DNA from 4 places in the Vibrio nigripulchritudo genome. Region 1 is predicted to be linked to each of the others. Evidence: predicted binding sites of a transcription regulator. Region 1 holds the regulator's gene; each other region holds the start of a gene.
The links. The regulator CRP, encoded in region 1, controls carbon source genes, mostly activating them, when cyclic AMP is high. The targets are predictions, from matches to a motif close to TGTGANNNNNNTCACA.

Region 1 (5,973 bases):
CGAGATCTCCCCTTAGTTACTATCGATGGTGAAGACGCGCGAGACTTTGATGACGCTGTATTTTGTGAAGCGAAGCGCGGCGGCGGATGGCGCTTATGGGTTGCCATTGCAGATGTTAGCTACTACGTCCGCCCTGATACTGCGTTGGATAAAGAAGCCATCAATCGTGGTAACTCCGTGTACTTCCCGTCTCAGGTTGTTCCTATGCTCCCTGAAGTCTTGTCTAACGGATTGTGCTCATTAAACCCACAAGTGGACCGCTTGTGCATGGTGTGTGAAATGACCATCTCGGCATCCGGTCGGTTATCCGGCTACAAGCACTACGAAGCCGTGATGAACTCACATGCTCGCCTGACCTACAACAAAGTCAGCGCCATCCTTGAAGGTGATGAAGAACTGCGTCAGCGATACGAACCTTTAGTGCCTCATCTTGAAGAACTTCACAAGATGTACGGTGTGCTAAAGCAGTCGCGTGATAACCGTGGTGCTATTGAGTTTGAAACCGTTGAAGCGAAATTTATTTTCAACTCCGACCGCAAGATTGACCGTATCGAACCAGTTGTTCGTAACGACGCACACAAGATCATCGAAGAGTGTATGATTTTAGCCAACATTGCGTCGGCATCTTTAGTTGAAAAGCTGAAAGAGCCTGCTTTGTTCCGTATACACGAAACGCCGGGTGAAGAGCGTTTACAAGGCTTCCGTGATTTCTTGGGAGAGCTTGGATTAAACCTGACTGGTGGGCTGGAACCTTCCCCAACTGATTATGCGAACTTAATGAAGCAGATTGGTGAACGTCAGGACAAAGAGCTGATTCAGACCATGTTACTGCGTTCAATGAAACAGGCGGTGTACAACGCTGACAATGTTGGGCACTTTGGTCTGGCGCTAAAACGCTACGCGCACTTTACTTCGCCGATTCGCCGTTATCCTGATTTGCTACTGCACCGTGCGATTAAATACCTGATCGCAAAAGAAGACGGTAGAAACACGGATCGCTGGACGCCAACGGGTGGCTTCCACTACTCCTTTGACGATATGGATGTCTATGGTGAGCAGTGCTCGATGACGGAACGCCGCGCAGACGATGCGACTCGTGAGGTTGCTGACTGGCTGAAATGTGAATACATGCAAGACCACGTTGGTGAAGAACTGGATGGTGTGATTGCTAACGTAACCGGTTTCGGCTTCTTTGTTCGCCTGACAGAGCTTCACATTGACGGTCTGGTTCATATTTCTTCACTAGCTAACGATTACTATCAATTTGATCCTATTGGTCAAAGGCTTATCGGTGAGAGCTTCGGAAACATCTATCGTCTGGGCGATGCGGTTAAAGTGAAGGTTCTGTCGGTCAATCTCGATGATCGTCAAATAGACTTTGAATTAGTGGAAACAAGTCGTAAGCTACGCGGCAAAGGTAAAACGGCGAAGAAGCGTGCTGCACAGGCAGATAAGAAAGCGGTGAGTAAAAAGAAAGCTGCAATCAAAGCGCGAAAGCCTGGTGGAAAGGCAAAAGCCCTTGTAGAACCCACTAAACGACCAGATGGCTCCAGTGAGCCAGCTAAAACACGTAAGAAGACCAAGGCTGAAAAGGCGCGTAAGAAAAAATCACGCACAAAGAACCGAAAGTCTCAAGGCAAGAAGAAGTAATCTGAATAGGTCAGACCATGAGTAACGAATTCCTTTATGGCATTCATGCCGTAAAAGCTGTGCTGGAAAAAGACCCGGTACGTTTTATTGAAGCATTTGTATTGAAAGGACGTCAGGATGACCGTTTATTGCCTTTGCTGAATGAACTTCAGAATGTTGGGATTTCCATTCAGCAAATGGGAAGAAAGGCGCTGGATGACAAAGCCAAAGGAGCAAATCACCAAGGGATCATCGCCCGCGTAAAACCGGCAAAAGCGCTCAATGAAAACGACTTGGACGATATTCTGGCTCAGCATGAGCAGCCTTTGCTGTTGGTGTTAGATGGAGTCACCGATCCTCATAACCTTGGCGCTTGTCTGCGAAATGCAGATGCCGCAGGCGTCGCCGCGGTGATCGTACCAAAAGACAAATCAGCGCCAATGACAGCAACTGTGAGTAAGGTCGCCTGTGGTGCCGCTGAAACAGTGCCATTAGTTCGTGTGACTAATCTTGCGCGTACTATGCGTGCATTACAGGAGAAAGGTGTGTGGTTTGTTGGTACCGCTGGTGAAGCGACTCACGACATCTACCAGGCTAAGCTTAGTGGTGCATTAGCCATTGTCATGGGGGCTGAAGGTGATGGCATGCGCCGTCTGACTCGTGAAACCTGCGATGATCTTATTAAGATTCCGATGGCGGGAAGCGTATCCAGCTTGAATGTGTCAGTCGCATCTGGGATATGTTTGTTCGAAGCGGTTCGTCAGCGCCAAAACGTCTAAAGGCTTGCATTAGATAATAAAAAACCACCAACTTGCGTTGGTGGTTTTTTTAAATCTGTATCGCTAAGAAAGTTAGCGAGTGCCGTAAACAACGATAGTCTTACCGTGTGCTGAGATGAGGTTTTGCTCTTCCAGCATTTTCAGGATACGACCTACTGTTTCACGAGAACAGCCAACGATTTGACCGATTTCCTGACGGGTAATCTTGATTTGCATACCGTCTGGGTGAGTCATTGCGTCTGGTTGCTTCGCAAGGTTCAGAAGCGTTTGAGCGATACGACCTGTTACGTCTAGGAATGCAAGGTCGCCCACTTTCTGGCTTGTTGTTTGAAGACGGTTCGCCATTTGCGCAGAAAGGCGCATTAGGATATCAGGGTTAACCTGAATCAGCTGACGGAACTTCTTAAATGAGATTTCTGCTACTTCACACGGGGTTTTCGCACGTACCCAAGCGGTACGTTCCTGGTCTTCTTCGAACAGACCAAGTTCGCCGATAAAATCACCTTGGTTGAGGTAAGACAAGATCATTTCTTTGCCTTCTTCATCCTTGATCAGTACGGCAACAGAACCTTTCACAATGTAGTACAGGGTCTCTGCCTTTTCACCAGCATGAATCAGAGTACTTTTTGATGGGTACTTATGAATATGACAGTGTGAAAGGAACCACTCTAATGTTGGATCGGTTTGAGGTTTACCTAGAACCATAATATCTTTCTTCCTCTGCAGGGCTTGCTCAGCAGCTTTCCATATCGACTGAGCCAGATTGAACTGGTCATTTAGAATAGGGTGTTATAGTTGATGCTGCAAGCTATCATATGTTTCGGTTAGAAATAGTATCCTTTTTCTGAAACGATTTCTTGACTTTGATCGTTACACACTGGCGTTTATCTAAGCAAAAATGTGCACATGATCACGCTATAGCAACTTGGTTTACTTTTCTTCTTATCACTAACCGATTTTGCCCGTTTCGATGAGCTGTTGAAGGATAGGTTGAACGATAAGCTCCATGGCAAAACTCATCTTGCCCCCCGGCACAACAAGGGTGTTGTGTCGCGACATAAATGACCCTTGAATCATAGACAACAGATATGGGAAATCGACGTTTTTAATACCACGAAGACGAATCACTACAAAACTTTCATCTAAGCTGGGGATGCCTTTTGCAGCTAAAGGATTAGAAGTATCTACTGTCGGTACTCGCTGAAAGTTGATGTGAGTACGTGAAAACTGCGGGGTAATGTAGTTCAGGTAATCGTCCATGGAGCGAACAATGGAGTCTGTTACTGCTTCCTTTGAATGCCCTCTGTCTCGAGTGTCACGAACGAACTTCTGAATCCACTCCAAGTTAACGATTGGCACCATGCCGATCAGTAAATCAACGTGCTGTGAGGCGTTTACGTCACCATCAACCACACCGCCATGCAACCCTTCATAAAAGAGCACGTCGGAATCTTCTGGCAACTCTTGCCATGGAGTAAAGGTTCCCGGCATTTGATTATAAGGGACAGCCTCGTCAAAGGTGTGCAGGTAACGGCGGACTTGTCCTTTTCCTTCGTCACCGTATTTGCGGAAAAACTGCTCTAGAGTGGGAAAGTCGTTGGCTTGAGGACCAAAGTAACTGATGTGCCTTCCTTGTTCTTTGGCCTTGCGAATTTCCACGTCCATTTCCGGACGAGTGAATCGGTGGAAACTGTCACCTTCAACCCATGCGGCTTTAACGTCCATCATGTTGAACATCTTACGGAACGCTTCAGATGTGGTGGTCGTTCCTGCTCCCGATGAACCTGTAACAGCGATGATTGGGTGTTTTGCTGACATGACTGTCCTTGTCTCTGTTTGTCGTTATAGAAATTCAGTGTAGGGGAAGTGCTTCGAATAATAAACACTGCTCCAGTCGCGTAATTATACCCAAGTTACCTCAAGATGCAGAATTCAGAGCTCTATCTTCTGTTTCAGTTCGAGGAAAAGAGCGCAGTGGAATGATGAATCCTTTCCAAGCTCTTTGACGAAAAAATGGGACAGAAGATAAGCTCCCATGAGCGAGTTTGCTTGGTCTTTATACTGCGTTATCGATTCTTGATTTAGAGCCACTATATCTTCAAATCGATTCCTTGTCTGAAAACCAAGCAATTCTCGCTGAAACTTGCATATTGAGGTAGCTTGGGTATAGATAAAATACCTTAACGGGCGGGATGAACCTGGATGTCCACCGTTTCGTGAAGTTCGGAAAAGACAACCACAGCCTGACCGCTTTGCAGCTGTGTCCGAACGTGCTCAACCTTTTCGTCTAAGCTGATTTCGCTTTCGCCGTAATCGGTTCCTTCCCTCAGTACAAACTCTTTTATCAGGTTTGTCAGAGTGTCTGCATCAATCTGTTCCCAAGGGACGATCATAAATACCTCTTTCTTTTATGTCGTGATGTCTCTAGCTTTCAGTGACCGCAATCTTATCATCAATTGCAGACCCTTGGTTATGTTCCGCAACTTTAAGGAAATGTGAATAGTATTCAGGGAGTGCTTCTTCCAACCAGAATTTCGGTCTAAACAAGCTTCCGGTTACAAAGCCAACGTGTCCGCCTTTGGGAAGCAAATGGTAATTAACGTGAGCAGGCAGTGGATAATCTGGAATAACCGCTTCGGTCATAAACGGATCATCGTGAGCATGAATGATGTCTGTCGGGATGCGTATCTGAGGCAACATAGGTAACCCAGAACAGGTCTGATAATAATGGTGCGCGCCATTAAATCCGTGTAACCGTGAGGTAATCACATCATCAAACTCAAACATGGTACTGATTTTATTGATCTCGGATTCTGTCAGAGGCATCACTTTTTGCACTAAAGGCAATTTGGCAATGGCATTGTCTTTCAGGGAGCCGAGTAAGTAATCCTGATAGACTTTCGAAAAGCCCTGATTGATGCGCCTTGAGCACGCCAGCAGATCCAGCGGAGCAGACACAATCGATGCCGCGTCCAATTTTGTGTCGTCACCGTATTTCGCTAAGTAGTTCACCAGCATATTTCCACCGAGTGACACGCCCACCGCCACTTTTGAATTAGAAGGAAAACGCTGGCTTAGCTCCGTCAGAAAATATCTCGCGTCTTCGGTTTCACCAGAGTGATAGGCACGAGGTAAGCGGTTTGGCTCTCCACTGCACCCACGAAAATGCATCATGACCGACAGCCACCCTTGTTCGGCAAACGCGTGGAGCAAGCCATTTGCGTAGGGGCTTTCAAAGCTTCCTTCTAAACCGTGAAAAAGCACGAAAATAGGCTTGTCAGAGTGATTGTTCGGATCTTCGCTCCAAGCCAGATCAACGAAATCCCCGTCGGGCAGTTCCAGCCTTTCTCTGATAGCTTGGAACAGAGGTTTGCGCCTGATAAAACGCGACAGAAGAGTTTGAATGTGTGCATTGCCCAGCCCAAATGCCGGGGAGAATGTCATCATAAAGCGAAATCCGAAATAGGGTTGCTGTTAAGCAGTTCTGCGAGAATTTTAAGACCTTTCTCAAGCTGCTGACGGGTGATTGGAGAACTTAACGACAAACGTATCGCTGGGGGTACAG
Region 2 (5,973 bases), 1.3 Mb from region 1:
TGGCGGCTCGCCATCGTAAACACGTGGAGTGGAAACAAGACCATTCAGAAGCACATGGTGTATCAGAGCAGCTCAAAGGCGACGTTGATGATAATGTGATTGATGAACTGCACACCGACGTGGTGGGCAACAGTTTATTGGCTTCGATGGGAAAACTAGGGCGAGACAACATGTATTTACTGTCTCAGCTAGAAGCCCATGAAGTGGAAGCCTTTGTCGATGTAGACCGCGACAGCATTCTGCATCAGCTTCAGGCAGACATTCTTAACTTAGAAGAACATCAGAAAGACGACGAGTTAGAGACCAGCGAGCACAAGCAAGTGGTTCAGCTAGGGGATAAGTCTCTGTCTGTACACGCCTGCCATAGCCCGATGCGCGAAGTGGAAGTGTTGCACGACCAACTGCTCGCGATGTTCGATGCCGATCCTAACCTCAAACCTCGCGACATCATTGTTATGGTGGCGGACATCAATGCGTACAGCCCAGCCATTCAGGCAGTGTTTGGTAACGCGCCGGGTGAACGTTTCATTCCCTATTCGATTTCCGACCGAACCGCGCAGGAAGAAAGCCCGGTACTCAATGCCTTCATGCAATTGATGCTGTTGCCAGACAGCCGATTCCAAGCCTCTGAAATGCTGGAACTGCTTGAAGTACCAGCCATTATGGCGCGTTTCGGGATAAACGAAGACCAGTTTGAGCGCGCCAAAATCTGGATTGAAGAAATTGGCGTTCGCTGGGGGTTGGACGAGCAAACCGCTGGGCAGTTTGAGCTGCCTCAACTGAATCAAAACACTTGGCTTTTTGGGATTCAGAGAATGCTCTTGGGCTACGCCATGCCAGAGAGTGCGGGTCTGTTTGAAGGGGAGCGCACCATCGCCGCCTACAATGAAGTTCAGGGGATGGATGCCGAATTGGCTGGGAAGCTCGCGCATTATGTTGATACCCTTAATCAATTCCAGCGTCAGCTTAATGCCACACAAAGCGCGCAGGACTGGTATCGCATCATTAGCGACATGTTAGGCGCCTTCTTTAGCGTAGAGCTGGAAGGGGAAATGGCACTGAAATCGATTCGGGATACGATGTCGCAGTTGCTTGAGCAGCTGAGCGATGCCAGCTACCAAGAGACGCTGTCACATACGGTATTGCAGCAATACCTGCACAACAAACTGTCGGGCACCCGAGTCAGCCAGCGCTTTCTGGCTGGGCAAGTGAACTTCTGTACCCTGATGCCGATGCGTTCTATTCCATTTAAGTTGGTGTGTCTGCTTGGCATGAACGATGGGGCTTACCCGCGCTCTATGCCGCCGGAAGGTTTCGACTTGATGAACAACCGAGCGAGACCGGGTGACCGTTCCCGCCGTGACGACGATCGTTATCTGTTCCTCGAAGCCTTACTGTCTGCGCAGCAGTCTTTGTACATCAGCTATGTTGGGCGATCCATTCAGGACAACACAGAAAAAGTGCCTTCTGTGCTGGTTTCTGAGTTGCTCGAATACTGCCATCAGAATTACTGTCTTGAAGACGATCTGTCTCTTGGGGTGGATGCCTCAGGCGACAAACTTTTGGACTCTCTCATTCATATTCACCCCATGGTGCCGTTCAGCCCAGATGCATTTAGCGGAGAAGACAAAAGTTACGCCAAAGAATGGCTGCCCAGTGTAAACCGCCTCGGTGCAAGATCTGGGGCGTTTGAGCAGCCATTGGACGATTACCTCGCTGAAATGACGGCGCCTTATCAGTTGGATCTTGTTGAGCTCCAACGTTTCTGGCGTCTGCCTGTTCAGTACTTCTTCAATCGTCGTTTGAAAGTTTTCTTTGAACCACCAATGGCAACAATGGAAAACGATGAACCGTTTACCTTGGGAGGATTGCAGAGCTACAAGATGCGCGATGAACTGGTCGATACTTTGCTCCAATGCCGTTTAAACGGTGAGCCAGAAGAGCCCGTATTGCATCGCTATATGGAGCAGCAACGCGCCAAAGGTTTACTGCCAGTGGGAGCGTTTGGCGAGCTCGAATTTGCCGCCAATCGGGAACAAACCGACGCTATGGTCAATGTGCTTTACCCGTTAACCGGAAAGCCGTTAGAAGACAGCGAAGTTCGCCTTGAACTGAGTGTAGAGGGAGAACCTTGTGAACTTACAGGCTGGCTAACTCAGCGCTATCAGTCTGGCTTACTTCGTTATCGTAGCGGAAAAATTCGTGCACAGGACTGGTTAGCTGCCTGGATTGATCACCTTTGTCTGGCAGCAATGGGGCAAAGCAGCAGAACTCACCTCATTGGCTATGACAAAAAAGAGGGCGTGGTGCACTGGGTCATCTCACCGCTGGCAGGCTCAATTGAAGACAATGCCAGCCAAGCCAAGATGATGCTTCAAGAGTTAGTAAGGCTGTTTTATCAAGGGATGAATCAGCCGCTGGCTTACTTCCCCAAAACCGCATTGGCAGGTATTCAGGCATGCATCAATAAAGCGGGCGAGTGGGTTGATGATGAAGAAGCTGCGTTCAAGAAAATGGCTGATGCTTTTAATGATGGCTACTTGTTCCCAGGTGAAGGTTCAGACCGATACATACAACGCATCTGGTCTTCATGGGATGATGATCTAGGAAAAGCGATCCGGTTAAATGCGAGTTTAGTATTACAAGCCGCAGTATTAGCCACGCATGATGCGGAAGAAGGGTAAAACAGAAAAGAGAAAGTGTAGGGTGGTCGCCAGCAAATCGTTGTAATTTGTAGGGTGTTCGCTGTGCGACCACAGGGTCAGAGGTGACCACTAATTCTGTGGAGGGGATAGTACCCATGCGCTCTAGGCTTATCCGTGAGGAAGATCTCACCCTGTTTTATTTTGATCTTTAAAAGCAACTTATTGCTACAAAACAAGTGTTCGATCACAAATTATTAGGCGGAATCGACGAATTATGACTCATCAATCTGATACCCACTTGCAGCAAGCGATGGTTTTATCACCGATGGACTTCCCATTACACGGAGCGAGGCTCATTGAGGCCTCTGCGGGAACCGGTAAAACTTTCACCATTGCAGGTTTGTATCTTCGTTTACTTCTTGGTCATGGCAATGGTGCTACTTCACACCCTTGTCCGTTAACCGTCGATCAAATTCTGGTAGTGACTTTTACCGAGGCGGCAACTGCTGAGCTTCGAGATCGTATTCGTGCGCGTATCCATGATGCACGTCTGGCGTTTTCCCGAGCGGATGCGTCGCCAGAAAATCGCAGCAGTGATCCGGTGATCGCCCCTTTGTTGGATGCCATTTCTGATCACAAAGAAGCCGCTAAGATCCTGCTTCAAGCCGAACGCCAGATGGACGAAGCCGCCATCTATACGATTCATGGCTTTTGCCAACGCATGCTGACTCAAAATGCCTTTGAATCTGGTAGCCGTTTTAACAACGAGTTCGTGACCGATGAAACACAACTGAAAGCGCAGGTGGTAGCGGATTATTGGCGAAGACAGTTCTACCCATTACCGATTCAACTGGCAGCGGAAATCTGCAAAATCTGGGCATCCCCTGCTGCGCTGCTTGCCGATGTCTCTCGATATCTGACTGGTGCGAACATTGAGCTTACTGTTGCCCCTTTGTCGACCAATATTGCCGATCTCCATCAGCAGAATCTGGTCAGAATTGATGAGCTCAAAGCGAAGTGGGTTGAATCCCAAGCGGATTTCCATGACCTGATCGCCAATTCCGACATCAACAAACGCAGCTACACCAAAAAGTCACTGCCCACCTGGCTTGAGCAGGTGAATGCCTGGGCAGCGAGCCCAACGGTCGATTACGCCTTTCCAGACAAATTGGAGCGATTTAGCCAAGCAGCGTTGAACGAGAAAACTCCGAAAGGGACGCCACCCTGCCATCCCGTTTTTGACACTGTAGAGGCGTTTATTACTAATTCGGTTTCGCTGCGAGACCCTATTCTGGCGCATGCGATTTCAGAATGTCGCGTATTGCTCGCCAAAGCCAAGCAAAGAAAGAATTGGCTATCTTTCGATGACTTACTGACTCAACTTTCTGCCGCACTGGATTTAGATGAAGAGGATCTATTGGCTGAGCGCATTCGCTCGCTGTATCCCGTCGCCATGATCGACGAGTTTCAGGATACCGATCCGCTGCAATACAAGATCTTCAGCCGGATATATGTCGGGCAGCCAGAGAAAGGGCTCTTTATGATTGGAGACCCGAAGCAGGCGATCTACGGGTTTCGCGGTGCAGACATTTTCACTTACATCAAAGCCCGAAATGAAGTGACCGACCACTACACCTTGGACACCAACTGGCGTTCGAGCGCCGACGTGGTGACGTCGGTCAACCGGTTGTTTGAGTTTTGTGATGCCCCGTTTTTGTATGACGACGACATCCCTTTCCGATCAGTAAATTTCAGCCCCAAAGCACAAAGCAGCCATTGGGTTTTACATGGCAACCAACAAAAAGCGGTCACGTTCTGGCTTCATGAAGATGAAGCATGCAAACCAGTGACCAAAGGGGATTACCTGTCGGTCATGTCGGAGGCAACCGCCAGCCAGATTCAGACGGTGTTAACTGCATCCGATAACCAGCAAGCGTGGTTTGAAAAAGACGGACAGTCGCATCCAGTGCAGGCAGGCGATATTGCCGTATTGGTGAGAACTGGCGCAGAAGGTCGGCGAATCAAAGAGGCTCTGGCAAAACAAGGCATTGCTAGTGTGTATCTGTCGAACCGTGACAGCGTGTTTGACAGCCATGTCGCCGCCGACGTTCAGCGGCTACTGCAAGCCGTTCTGACTCCTGAGCAGGATAAAGCGCTGCGAGCGTGTTTGGCGTCGGCGTTGTTTGCGATGAATGCCCGAGAGTTGGACGCGCTGAATAACGACGAAATGCTGTGGGAAAACACGGTGAACGAGTTTCGGGAATACCGTAAGCTGTGGCAACAGCGCGGTGTCATGCCCATGATTCGCTCCGTGATGGCAAAGCGAGCCATTGCCGAGAGGCTACTGGAAGAAGACGAAGGTGAGCGAGTGATCACCGATTTGCTGCACATTGGTGAGTTGTTGCAGCAGGCGAGTTTGTCTTTGGAAAGTGATCATGGATTATTGCGTTGGCTATCGGACACCATCAGCGATGTGCAATCTGGTTTGACGGGTGGTAGCGATGAGCAGATTCAACGCCTCGAATCAGAAAGAAATCTGGTGCAAATCGTCACCATTCATAAATCCAAAGGTCTGGAATACGACTTGGTTTTCCTGCCATTTGTGAGCAGCTATCGCGAAGCCAGTGAAGGCAAGTATTACGATGCAGAACAGGATAAAACCGTCCTCGATATTACCAATAATTCAGACGCCATTGCTCTGGCAGACAAAGAGCGTTTAGCAGAAGATCTTCGTCTTATCTACGTAGCCCTGACCCGCGCCGTCTATGGCTGCTTTATTGGCATGACACCGATACGCAAAGGGCGAGCCACCAAAGGACCATCGGGCTTACATCTGAGCGCGATGGGGCATTTGGTGCAAAATGGCGAGGCTAAATTACCCGAAGAGCTGGCATCTTGTCTGTCACAAGTGGTGACGGGATTTGACTGCATGGATATAGTGACGCCGCCTGAACTTCCAGGTTCTGGCTATTCAGCAGCAGCTAAGGAAACGCAAGCGCTCACCGCGAATGAACTGCAACAGCAGATTGACCGATTCTGGCGTATCAGCAGTTATTCTGGGTTAGTGAAGCAATCCGGCCACGGTTCACACGATGCGAGTTTCGAAGTGGCGGGCTTTGATATTGACTCATTTGCGGAAGAAGACGAACACCTGTTAGAAGAGCAGGAGCGCAGTATTTTTAATTTCCCACGTGGTGCTAAACCCGGTACGTTTTTACACACCTTGTTTGAAGAAGTGGTGTTCAACGAACCAGCAGACGGTGACACTAACCGAGAAATCATTTCGAAGCTAATAGAGCTGGAGCAACTGGAACCCGAATGGCAGCCG
Region 3 (5,973 bases), 850 kb from region 1:
GCGCCAAGTCTTCTGGTTGTGTGATTTTGATGTTGTCAGAACGACCTGCCACCAACAATGGCTGATGACCCAGCCATTCCATTGCCGACGCTTCATCGGTAATCGCAACGCCTTTTTCTAATGCGTCTTGCAGAGCATCTTTTAGATCCTGGCAGCGGAACATCTGGGGTGTCAGGGCATGCCACAAGTTTTCACGCTCTACCGTTTTTTGAATAGAATTTGTAGCGTCGCTGCGCTTCATTGTGTCTTTGACATGTGCTGCCAATATGCCCCCAACGGAATGACTGCGGCATTCGCTGATCAGCTTGTCGATGTCCTTATGGGTGACGCACGGCCTGGCGGCGTCATGTACTAATACCCATTCGGTACCGGCGAAATGTTCATTGACGTGTTTCAGGCCCGATAACACCGAATCCGCACGCTCTGTGCCACCCGCCACTTGCGTAATTTGAGGGTGATTTGCCACCTCTAGCTCAGAGAAATACTCGTCTCCCTCGCTAATGGCAACGACTACGTGCTCAATCTCTGAGTGCGACAATAAGAGTGTTAGCGTGTGTTCTAAGATCGTTTTTGAGCCAATGGTGAGATACTGCTTGGGGCAATCTGCCTGCATTCGGCTACCCACGCCTGCCGCAGGAACGATGGCAACAATGCCATTCTGATTAGAATCTGTTTTGTTCATTACTTCGTTTAGGGTCTGTTTTCATCACCGATGATTCGGTAGAAGGTTTCGTCGTCTTTGATCAGTCCGAGCTCATTGCGTGCCCGCTCTTCGATGGCATCGAGACCTTGTCGTAAATCATCGATTTCAGCGTACATTTCTTGGTTTCGCTGGCGCAGCTTCTCGTTTACTTCTTCCTGGATCTGAATATCTCGCTGAGTGGTTGCCAAATCGAGTTCTCCGTTTTTGCTGAACCAGACCGCGTATTGCAACGCAATCAACAATCCAACTAAAACTATGGCAAATATTCTCATGATGTCATCCAAGAAAAAAGAAAGGTGCATTGCCTGATGTCTTCGCATTCAGGTCAACGGGCTATATATACCATATTCAGACGCTTATCGCGAAGTCGGTCACATGAAAACAGAATACATCCGATACAAAAATGCCCTGCATTTGCAGGGCATTTTTTAAAGCATAAAAGCTAAGCTAATCATTCAATTCAGAATTAAGCTTGACCTTTTACTTCTTTAAGACCGTTGTAAGGAGCTTTCTCGCCTAGTGCTTCCTCGATACGGATAAGTTGGTTGTACTTAGCAACACGGTCAGAACGGCTCATAGAACCAGTCTTGATTTGACCTGCAGCAGTACCTACCGCTAGGTCAGCGATAGTTGCGTCTTCAGTTTCGCCAGAACGGTGAGAGATTACAGCTGTGTAACCTGCGTCTTTAGCCATCTTGATTGCAGCTAGAGTCTCAGTAAGAGAACCGATTTGGTTGAACTTGATAAGGATAGAGTTAGCTACGCCTTTCTCGATACCTTCAGCTAGGATCTTAGTGTTAGTAACGAATAGATCGTCACCTACTAGTTGAAGTTTGCTACCTAGTAGTTCAGTTTGGTGCTTGAAGCCATCCCAGTCAGACTCGTCTAGACCGTCTTCGATAGAAACGATTGGGAATTGGCTAGCTAGTTCAGCAAGGTAGTGGTTGAACTCTTCAGAAGAGAAAGTCTTACCTTCGCCTTTCATGTTGTAGATGCCAGCTTCTTTGTCGAAGAACTCAGATGCAGCACAGTCCATAGCTAGAGTTACGTCTTTACCTAGCTCGTAACCAGCATTAGCAACAGCTTCTGCGATAACTTCTAGAGCTTCAGCGTTAGACTTAAGGTTAGGAGCGAAACCACCTTCGTCACCAACTGCAGTGCTGTAGCCTTTAGACTTAAGAACTTTAGCTAGGTTGTGGAATACTTCAGCACCTACACGTAGAGCTTCTTTAAGAGTCTTAGCGCCAACTGGCTGGATCATGAACTCTTGGATGTCAACGTTGTTGTCTGCGTGCTCACCACCGTTGATGATGTTCATCATTGGAAGAGGCATAGAGAACTGACCAGCAGTACCGTTTAGCTCAGCGATGTGCTCGTATAGAGGCATGCCTTTCGCAGCTGCTGCTGCTTTAGCGTTCGCTAGAGAAACCGCTAGGATTGCGTTTGCACCGAAGTTAGATTTGTTCTCAGTACCGTCTAGGTCGATCATTACTGCGTCGATAGCAGCTTGGTCTTTCGCGTCTTTGCCAGTTAGAGCTTCAGCGATTGCACCGTTTACTGCTTCAACAGCTTTAAGAACACCTTTACCTAGGAAACGTGCTTTGTCGCCGTCACGTAGCTCAAGAGCTTCGCGAGAACCTGTAGATGCGCCAGATGGAGCTGCCGCCATACCTACGAAACCGCCTTCTAGGTGTACTTCAGCTTCTACAGTTGGGTTACCACGTGAGTCGATGATTTCACGACCTAGAACTTTAACGATCTTAGACATTAATGTTTCCTCTCGTTCAAATATAAATGTCAAATTTAAAGGGCAGTAGCACTACACTCGCTACTGCCCGTATCCTTTTACTTCTCTAATTCGTCGCGCTGATATTCACCAGCGGCTTTCACGAAACCCGCGAATAGTGGGTGACCATCGCGAGGTGTTGAAGTGAACTCTGGGTGGAATTGAGCCGCTACAAACCATGGGTGAGCTGGGTTCTCAATCACTTCGACCAACTTCTTGTCTGCTGACAAACCAGATACTTTCAGACCTGCTTTTTCGATTTGTGGACGAAGGTTGTTGTTCACTTCATAACGGTGACGGTGACGCTCATGAATCTTCGCGTTGCCGTACAGTTCACGAGCTTTCGTTCCTTTTTCAAGGTGACACAGCTGTGAACCAAGACGCATAGTACCACCAAGGTCTGAAGTTTCAGTACGCTCTTCGACTTTACCTTCACCATCAACCCATTCTGTGATCAAACCTACCACAGGGTACTTGGTCTCTTTGTTAAATTCTGTTGAATGCGCACCTTCCATACCCGCAACATTACGCGCGTATTCGATCAGTGCCACTTGCATCCCCAAACAGATACCCAGGTAAGGTACGTTATTTTCACGAGCGTATTGTGCTGCACGAATCTTACCTTCTACACCACGATCACCGAAACCACCAGGAACTAAGATTGCATCTAAACCTTCTAGTGCTTCTTCGCCTTTGCTTTCGACGTCCTGAGAATCAACGTACTTGATCTTAACACTCAGGCGGTTCTTAAGACCTGCGTGTTTCAGAGCTTCGTTCACCGATTTGTATGCGTCTGGCAGTTCAATGTACTTACCAACCATACCAATGGTCACTTCACCTGTTGGGTTTGCTTCTTCGTAGATTACCTGCTCCCACTCAGACAAGTCTGCTTCTGGCGCATCAATGCCAAAGCGAGTACATACAAGATCATCAAGACCTTGAGACTTAATAAGCTGAGGGATTTTGTAAATGGAATCTACGTCTTTCATTGAGATAACCGCTTTTTCTGACACGTTACAGAAAAGCGCGATCTTCTTACGCTCGTTCGCTGGGATCATGCGATCTGAGCGACAAACAAGGATGTCTGGCTGAATACCGATAGAAAGCAGCTCTTTAACAGAGTGCTGAGTCGGCTTAGTTTTCACTTCACCTGCTGCTGCCAGGTAAGGAACCAGAGTCAGGTGCATGAACATTGCACGCTCACGACCCAGCTCAACAGCTAACTGACGAATCGCTTCCATGAATGGCAGAGATTCGATATCACCAACCGTACCACCTACTTCAACGATAGCCACGTCGTGACCTTCAGAACCTGCGATTACACGGTCTTTGATGGAGTTAGTGATGTGCGGGATAACCTGAATAGTAGCGCCTAGGTAATCGCCACGACGTTCTTTACGTAGAACGTCAGCGTAAACACGACCTGCAGTAAAGTTGTTACGCTTAGTCATCTTGGTGCGAATGAAACGCTCATAGTGACCAAGGTCAAGGTCAGTCTCTGCGCCATCTTCTGTAACGAACACTTCACCGTGCTGAGTTGGGCTCATTGTGCCTGGATCAACGTTGATGTAAGGGTCAAGCTTCATCATAGTCACTTTAAGACCACGAGCTTCAAGAATGGCTGCTAGAGATGCTGCAGCAATACCTTTACCTAGAGAGGATACGACCCCGCCAGTAACAAAAATGTAATTTGTCGTCATGTTTAACCTGAAATTGGTTGAATGAGGGAAATGGATTTCTTCTGGACGGGATGTAAATATACCAGAAGCCAGTTACCGCCACAACGTGAAACTTATCACACTCAAAATTTTTATTTTTTGCTTCAAATCAAATCAGCAAAGTTCAACAAGTTAGTTAATTTCACGTGCTACTGCAAAAGAAATTTCCCTTTTGTGGCAATGGTAAAACCAGTATTTACGCTTAAGAGTTCTCAAGCGCCTAGGGTCACTTTTTATTTTTTTTCGGCGATTTTGACCTGATCCCAAATAGAATCAAGCTCTTCCAGCGAGCAGTCCTCCAGTACCTTGCCGTTTTGGCGCACCTGCTCTTCCACTTGTCTGAAGCGGCGCTCGAATTTGGTATTGGCTTTGCTGAGTGCCGATTCCGGATTGGTATTCAGGTGGCGGGAGAAATTTACTACCGCAAAAAGCAGATCACCCATTTCTTCTTCCACCAAATCCGAATTCGGTGAGACTTGCAGTGCTTCATCCATGACTTCATCGATCTCTTCACGCACTTTGTCTACAACAGGACCTAAGGTTTTCCAGTCAAAACCGTATTTGGCGCATTTCTTCTGAATTTTGTTGGCTTTGGCCATGGCGGGAAGCGCGACGGGAACCGCATCCAGAATACTGTTTTCGGTAATCCCTTTTTCTTCTTTCTCTTTGGCTTTTTCCTGCTCCCAGTTGGCATTGATTTCAGCGTCATTTTCAAACTCAGCATCGGAAAATACATGAGGGTGACGGCGGGTGAGTTTTTCATTGACCTCTTCCACGACCTCATCAAAATCGAACAGATCTTTTTCGTTTGCCAGCTGGCTGTAGAAAATCACATGAAACAACAAGTCACCCAACTCTTCTTTCAAATTGTTCCAGTCGCGCTTATTAATGGCATCCACCACCTCATAGGTTTCCTCAATGGTATGAGGCACGATGGTGTCAAAGTCCTGCTTCAGATCCCAAGGGCATCCACCATCAGGATTTCTTAGCTGCGCCATAATTTGCTTAAGCTGTTCAATTGGATGACTCATTTATTAACCCTTAATTCCTTTAATGCAAAAAGGTGAGTAGTCAGCCCACTCACCTTCAAATACAAATACGACGTGAAAATTAGCCTAAACGTTTCACCGTCATCACATCTTTGATCTGTTCAACACGCTTAGTAACTCGCGTAAACACTTCCACGTTAGTGACTTCCAAATCAAAATCCATCACCGACATCTGCTTTTTGTAGTCCACCCGGCTACGCATGCTGGTGACCTTGATTTTTTCGTTGGCAAACAAGGTGGTGATGTCTTTTAGCAGACCACCACGCTCTAATCCTTCCACTCGAACTGTAATGATGTAAGACCCAACAAAACCGCTGCCCCAGACGGTATCAATGATACGTTCTGGCGCATGGTGACGTAGCTCTTCAAGCTGTTCACAGTCGCTTCTGTGAACTGAGATACCACGCCCTTGAGTGATGTATCCGGAAATCTCATCTCCTGGGATAGGCTGACAACAACGCGCAAGGTGCGTCATCAGGTTATCGACCCCTTCGACGACAACGGCATCTTTCTTCGGTCGACTTTGCGCTGGCGTTTTGTTCTCGGTTTCTTGAAGGCGTTCAAGCGCTTGCTGATCTTCTTCTTCCGCCGTGGGTTTATTTACCAGTGCATTGATGTGGTTGACGATCTGGTTGATACGCAAATCACCGCTTCCCACACCGGCGTAAAGCTCGTCTGGCGTGTTTACGTTGAATCGTTTTAGCGCGTACTGGTCAG
Region 4 (5,973 bases), 1.2 Mb from region 1:
TCATCAAACCTAACCCAAAATCCCATCAGAACTATCAGTTCTATTTCGACTTATACGAAAGAACCTACGACGCCATGATGCCTTTGATGCACGAAATGGCGGAGCGACCAGATTCGTAATTTTCCTTTTATCGATGTGAGGTCTGAATGAAAGCGCTAGTGAAAACCCAATCGGGAGTCGGGAACCTGAGGTTGTCTGACGTCCAGAAACCTACTCCAATGCCAGATGAAGTGTTGGTCAAAGTCAGAGCCGCAGGCATCTGCGGAACCGATCTGCACATTAAAAAAGACACCTTCATCAACTTCCCTCCAGTCACACTGGGGCATGAATTCTCAGGAGAAATTGTATCCGTTGGAGAGGCGGTCACCGGCTTTCAGAAAGGAGACCGCATTGTGTCTCAGCCTCATAAAGGTGGGTGTGGACATTGCCGCTATTGCAAAAACGGACAGGTCGAAATCTGTCCGGATAAAAAAGCCATTGGCTATAAGATTGATGGCTGCTTTTCAGAGTTTATCTGCATGCCTGCTACCTCATTGCACCGAATACCCGATTCACTGCCTTTTGAAGAAGCCGCATTAGCAGAGCCGCTTGCCGTAGGAGTGAAAGCGGTGTTAGAGCGCAGCAAAGTCGAGCCTAACGACGTTGTGGTGGTGTTAGGTTGTGGCGCAATAGGGCTACTTGCCGCCGCGACAGCCAAAGCCAGTGGAGCCCGAAAGGTTCTGGTGACTGGAACTGATAACGACCTTGATGTTCGGTTAAGAATCGCCAAAGAGATGGGCATGGACGATGCAATAAGCGTTCAGCGGGTGGACATCAAACAGAAGGTTGCGGAATGGACACACGGGCTAGGTGCCGATCTGGTCGTGGAAGCCAGCGGCGCACCAGCGGCGATTCATCAAGCGTTCGATTTGGTGCGTCGGGATGGTCGAATCTGTGCCATAGGGTTAACCGGAAAGGACTCAGTACCCGTGCCGTGGAATCTGGCGATGCACAATTCGGTGACCTTATCTTGCAGCTACAGCACCAGTTGGACCAGTTGGGAAACCGCGATTGATTTGCTCGATTCGAAGCGAGTCAACGTTGCCCCTTTAATGTCTGGGACCTATTCATTGCAGGACTTTGAGAGTGCTTTTCAGCAGCTAGAAAACCTGCAAGCGGTTAAAAACCTGTTCGTTTTCTAAGAGTTTGAGGGGGGTAGCATGGACAAGAGTGAAAAGTTGCTGATAGGTGTTGATAGCAGTACCAGTGCAACCAAGGTGATTGTGTTTTCTATGTCGGGGAAAATCATTGCTGAAAGTGCTCATGGCTACCCTCTCATCATGCAAAGACCAGGATGGGTAGAGCAGAAAGCCGACGACTGGTGGAATGCGTTCATTGCTGGTTGTCTGGAAGTGATGAGCCACCCAGATGTGGATGGCAGCAAGATAGCGGGTATCGGTATCACCCACCAGAGGTTTACTTTTGTTCCGGTCGATTCTGATATTCGACCGCTCAGAAATGCCATCTTGTGGAATGACATCCGATGCAGTGAGGAAGCCGAATTTGCGGGGCAAGAGGTAGGTGTTCAACAGATATTTGAAAAAACCGGGTATGCGCCCGGTCAGTGGACGCTTTATAAGGCGCTGTGGCTTAAGCGGCATGAACCAGATGTGTATTCGCGAACCTATAAACTGATGCTGGTACAGGATTATCTGATCTATAAGCTGACAAGCCAGTTGGTGACTTTGAGCGGCGCAGCGACAATGACCGGAGCCTTGGATATTGAGCACGGCGCGCAATGGGCGAGCGATATTATTGATTCGCTGGGAGTAAGAAAGGACATCTGGATTGATACGATTTTACCCGGATGCAGCACTGCCGGTTCTGTCACCGCACAAGCCAGCCAGATAACAGGTCTTCCACAAGGGATACCTGTGGTCGTAACAGCAGGGGATCAGCCTTGCGGCATTCTTGGAGCAGGCGTCACCGAACCTGGAGAAATAGGTATCAATGGCGGCACTTCCTGTACCAATGAAATGTTGGTGAACAATGTACCTTCACGGGCAAAGCAGGATTACGTCATCGAAATCAGCCCGTCTGGCAACTATGTGATGGAAAATTACATTCCCAGTGGTGGCTCAGCATTAATGAAATGGTATCGCGATCACTTTTGCCTCAATGTCGGGAAAGACGAAGCCTGCCCAGACTGGAGTGACGTGTACCGAAGTGCTGAACAGAGCCCGGTTGGCAATATGGGCATGATGATACTGCCGTATTTCCAGGGGGCAAACGGACCGTATTGGGATTTGAATGCACGGGGAATGGCGTTTGGGCTTCATACCGAACATGGTCAGCCGCAAGTGGTGCGGGGGATCATGGAAGGGCTGGCTTATGAGTCGCGAAGGCAGGGGGAATTGATGGAAGCGGGGGCTAATACCGACATTGAGCAGATCAAAATGTACGGTGGCTCTGCGAGAAGCGATGTCTGGAACCAGATTTTTGCCGATGTATTTAACAAAACCCTGTTGATCCCGGAAACGTCAGAAACCACCGCGCTGGGGGCTGCCATTAGTGCAGCGGTTGGATGCGGTGAATATTCTAATTGCAAAGCTGCAGCGCGACGCATGGTTTCCATCAAACACGGCTTTAAGCCCAACGCCAAGAATGTGGATGTTTACAACGATTACTATCAAAACGTCTACCTGCATCTACACGACTCAGTGAAAGCACTTTCTAAGGTCAATGCCAAAATCACATCCAGCCTTGTTAATCGGACCTAACACTTCGTGACTACACGGGTATAAACTAAGCTCTGAACTCCTTATTGGTGCAGCCAGCTTATGTCCCGACTTTTTGATACTCACTGTCATTTTGATTTTGATGCCTTTTCCAATACCGATGAAGCGTTAGCAACCGCTAAGCAATCGGGTGTGGGGCGCATCCTGATCCCGTCAGTCGGATTATCGAACTGGGATAAAGTCAGCGAACTTGCCTCAAGCCATGATGAAATCTATTTCTCACTCGGACTTCACCCTTATTTTATTGACCAGCATCTTGATACGCATCTCGATTTACTCGATGACAGGCTCAGTCGTCGTGGAGGCAAATGCGTTGCCGTTGGAGAGTGTGGGCTGGATTTCTACTCAGGAAATGACACTCAGTCAAAACAGGAAGCATTGTTCAGAGGGCAGATAGAATTGGCGAATAAGCACAAGTTGCCTTTGGTGCTTCATCAGCGAAAATCTCATCAGCTGATGACCTCTACACTAAAGAAAATGCGTTTCGATCAAGGGGGCGTGATTCATGGATTCAGTGGAAGTTATCAGCAAGCCAAAGACTGGCTCAATTTAGGCTTTGCGATTGGAGTAGGCGGGACGATTACTTACCCAAGAGCTCAAAAAACGCGCAATACCATCGCCCAAATACCGATAGATGCCATGGTGCTCGAAACCGATGCACCAGATATGCCATTGAATGGATATCAAGGTTTACCCAATCACCCCAAATTTCTGCCTGAGATACTGGAATGTCTTTCTGAGCTCAAAAAAAGACCAAAGCAAACGATTGCGCCACAGCTATGGTCTAAAAGCAATTTAGTGTTCGGAATTTGTGATTAATCGCTATCTTCTGTGAAAGTTCCGCAAGTATACGTTTGCGTAACGTGACTATCATCACATAATTTAATGATACAAGAGTGAATAAGACTACAAATTGTGACCATGCCATTACTTTATTGATTGAGGGATGATTATAATGCCCACGCTTCAAATACGAGCCAATTTGTAACACGCCAATAAATAACTAATAAGGAAGTCATAAACTATGAGCCTGTTTATGAGCCTCGTCGGTATCGTAGTACTACTAGGAATTGCAGTACTATTATCCGGCAACCGCAAAGCAATTAATTTTAGAACTGTAGGTGGCGCTTTTGCTATCCAATTTGCACTTGGTGCTTTTGTTCTATACATCCCTTGGGGTCGTGACCTTCTGGCTGCATTCTCTGCAGGTGTTCAGAACGTTATCGACTACGGTAAAGACGGAACAGGTTTCCTGTTCGGTAGCCTGGTTAACTTCTCTGTTGACGGCATCGGATTCATCTTCGCATTCCAAGTACTGCCAACACTGATCTTCTTCTCTGCGTTGATCTCTGTTCTTTACTACATCGGTGTTATGCAGTGGGTTATCAAGATTCTTGGTGGTGCACTTCAGAAGGCACTGGGTACTTCTCGTGCGGAGTCCATGTCAGCAGCAGCTAACATTTTCGTAGGTCAGACGGAAGCGCCTCTAGTTGTTCGTCCGTTCGTGCCTAAGATGACTCAATCTGAACTATTCGCAGTAATGTGTGGTGGTCTGGCATCGGTTGCAGGTGGTGTACTAGCTGGTTACGCATCTATGGGTGTACCTCTAGAATACCTAGTTGCAGCATCATTCATGGCAGCACCAGGTGGTCTACTATTCGCTAAGATCATCATGCCTGAAACTGAAGCGCCTAAAGACGACATCGACGCAGACATCGACGGTGGCGACAATAAGCCAGCGAACGTTATCGATGCAGCGGCAGGCGGTGCATCTGTAGGTCTTCAGCTAGCACTTAACGTAGGTGCAATGCTATTGGCATTCATCGGTCTTATTGCTCTAGTCAACGGCGTTCTTGGGGGCGTTGGTGGTTGGTTCGGTATGCCTGAGCTGACTCTGGAACTTGTTCTAGGCTGGGTATTCGCTCCTCTTGCATTCGTTATCGGTGTGCCATGGGAAGAAGCAACACTGGCGGGTTCTTTCATCGGTCAGAAGATCGTTGTGAACGAATTCGTTGCTTACCTGAACTTCACTCCTTACATCGGTGAAGGTGCGAAAGTGGTAGCAGAAACAGGTCTGCCAATGTCTGAGAAGACAACAGCAATCATCTCGTTTGCTCTGTGTGGTTTCGCGAACCTTTCTTCTATCGCGATCCTACTAGGTGGTCTGGGTAGCCTTGCGCCAAATCGTCGTCACGACATCGCACGCATGGGTGTGAAAGCGGTAATCGCTGGTACGCTATCTAACCTGATGGCAGCGACGATCGCTGGTCTGTTCCTGTCTTTCTAAGTTAGTAAGAGAAAGATTATATAGACGCCACGAAAACCAACCCCGTAGCAAGAGATTGCTGCGGGGTTTTTTTGTTTTAAAGAGAAAAATTTTTGTAACTAATGGACTGAGTTTTTTGAGATACAAACCGTTTGCGTCAACCGGAATGCTATTGTTTTGAACAAATAATGCGTATTGTATAAATTACTAAATGGTCAGACCTTTGCAGGAAGCAAAGAGACCAGATTTGTAAAAACGTTAGCCACGATGAAAGGAAAAAACTAGAGTCGTGCCATAGACCAAATAGGTACTGTGCGGTGACAAGGATAGCAATTGAACTTGTAACGAGTTCAAGTCTTCAGGGAACCAAGTCCGTTCATGTTGTGATGGATTGCCAAGGGGCAAGCCATCTAATCATTGAATAAACTGATCGGAGATAGAAATGAGCGATTTAAAAGCAGCTGCTCTACGTGCACTTAAACTTATGGACCTCACAACGCTGAATGACGATGACACAGATGCAAAAGTCATCTCGCTGTGTCACGACGCAAAATCAGCGGTTGGCAATACTGCTGCCATCTGTATTTACCCTCGCTTTATTCCTATTGCTAAGAAGACACTTCGTGAGCAAGGTACGCCAGACGTTCGCATTGCGACCGTAACTAACTTCCCACACGGCAACGACGACATCGAGATTGCAGTAGCGGAAACCAAGGCTGCAGTCGCTTACGGTGCAGACGAAGTTGACGTCGTTTTCCCATACCGCGCACTGATCGCAGGTGATGAGAAAGTGGGCTTCGAACTGGTGAAACAGTGTAAAGAAGCATGTGGCGATATCCTTCTTAAAGTCATCATCGAAACGGGTGAACTAAAAGAAGAAGCACTCATTAAGAAAGCGTCTCAGATTTGTATCGAAGCGGGCGCAGACTT

Region 2: recB (exodeoxyribonuclease V subunit beta) is a predicted target of CRP. The motif match lies at 2,819-2,834, and genes of this name have one in related genera.
Region 3: QMG91_RS15860 (CTP synthase) is a predicted target of CRP. The motif match lies at 4,274-4,289, and genes of this name have one in related genera.
Region 4: QMG91_RS14170 (NupC/NupG family nucleoside CNT transporter) is a predicted target of CRP. The motif match lies at 3,640-3,655, and genes of this name have one in related genera.

What each region holds. Positions count from the first base shown of each region.
Region 1 covers NZ_AP027049.1:313,783-319,755, forward strand. Annotated here, with positions in the region: gene rnr (ribonuclease R) at 1-1,650, shown strand, start outside; gene rlmB (23S rRNA (guanosine(2251)-2'-O)-methyltransferase RlmB) at 1,668-2,408, shown strand; gene crp (cAMP-activated global transcriptional regulator CRP) at 2,481-3,113, opposite strand; gene QMG91_RS01540 (phosphoribulokinase) at 3,357-4,226, opposite strand; gene QMG91_RS01545 (YheU family protein) at 4,589-4,801, opposite strand; gene QMG91_RS01550 (hydrolase) at 4,833-5,855, opposite strand; gene QMG91_RS01555 (aminotransferase-like domain-containing protein) at 5,852-5,973, opposite strand, start outside.
Region 2 covers NZ_AP027049.1:3,034,277-3,040,249, reverse strand. Annotated here, with positions in the region: gene recC (exodeoxyribonuclease V subunit gamma) at 1-2,684, shown strand, start outside; gene recB (exodeoxyribonuclease V subunit beta) at 2,920-5,973, shown strand, end outside.
Region 3 covers NZ_AP027049.1:3,484,324-3,490,296, forward strand. Annotated here, with positions in the region: gene ispD (2-C-methyl-D-erythritol 4-phosphate cytidylyltransferase) at 1-682, opposite strand, end outside; gene ftsB (cell division protein FtsB) at 691-975, opposite strand; gene eno (phosphopyruvate hydratase) at 1,170-2,471, opposite strand; gene QMG91_RS15860 (CTP synthase) at 2,549-4,189, opposite strand; gene mazG (nucleoside triphosphate pyrophosphohydrolase) at 4,441-5,238, opposite strand; gene relA (GTP diphosphokinase) at 5,318-5,973, opposite strand, start outside.
Region 4 covers NZ_AP027049.1:3,096,857-3,102,829, reverse strand. Annotated here, with positions in the region: gene QMG91_RS14190 (FGGY-family carbohydrate kinase) at 1-119, shown strand, start outside; gene QMG91_RS14185 (zinc-dependent alcohol dehydrogenase) at 147-1,181, shown strand; gene QMG91_RS14180 (FGGY-family carbohydrate kinase) at 1,200-2,759, shown strand; gene QMG91_RS14175 (TatD family hydrolase) at 2,820-3,596, shown strand; gene QMG91_RS14170 (NupC/NupG family nucleoside CNT transporter) at 3,802-5,064, shown strand; gene deoC (deoxyribose-phosphate aldolase) at 5,486-5,973, shown strand, end outside.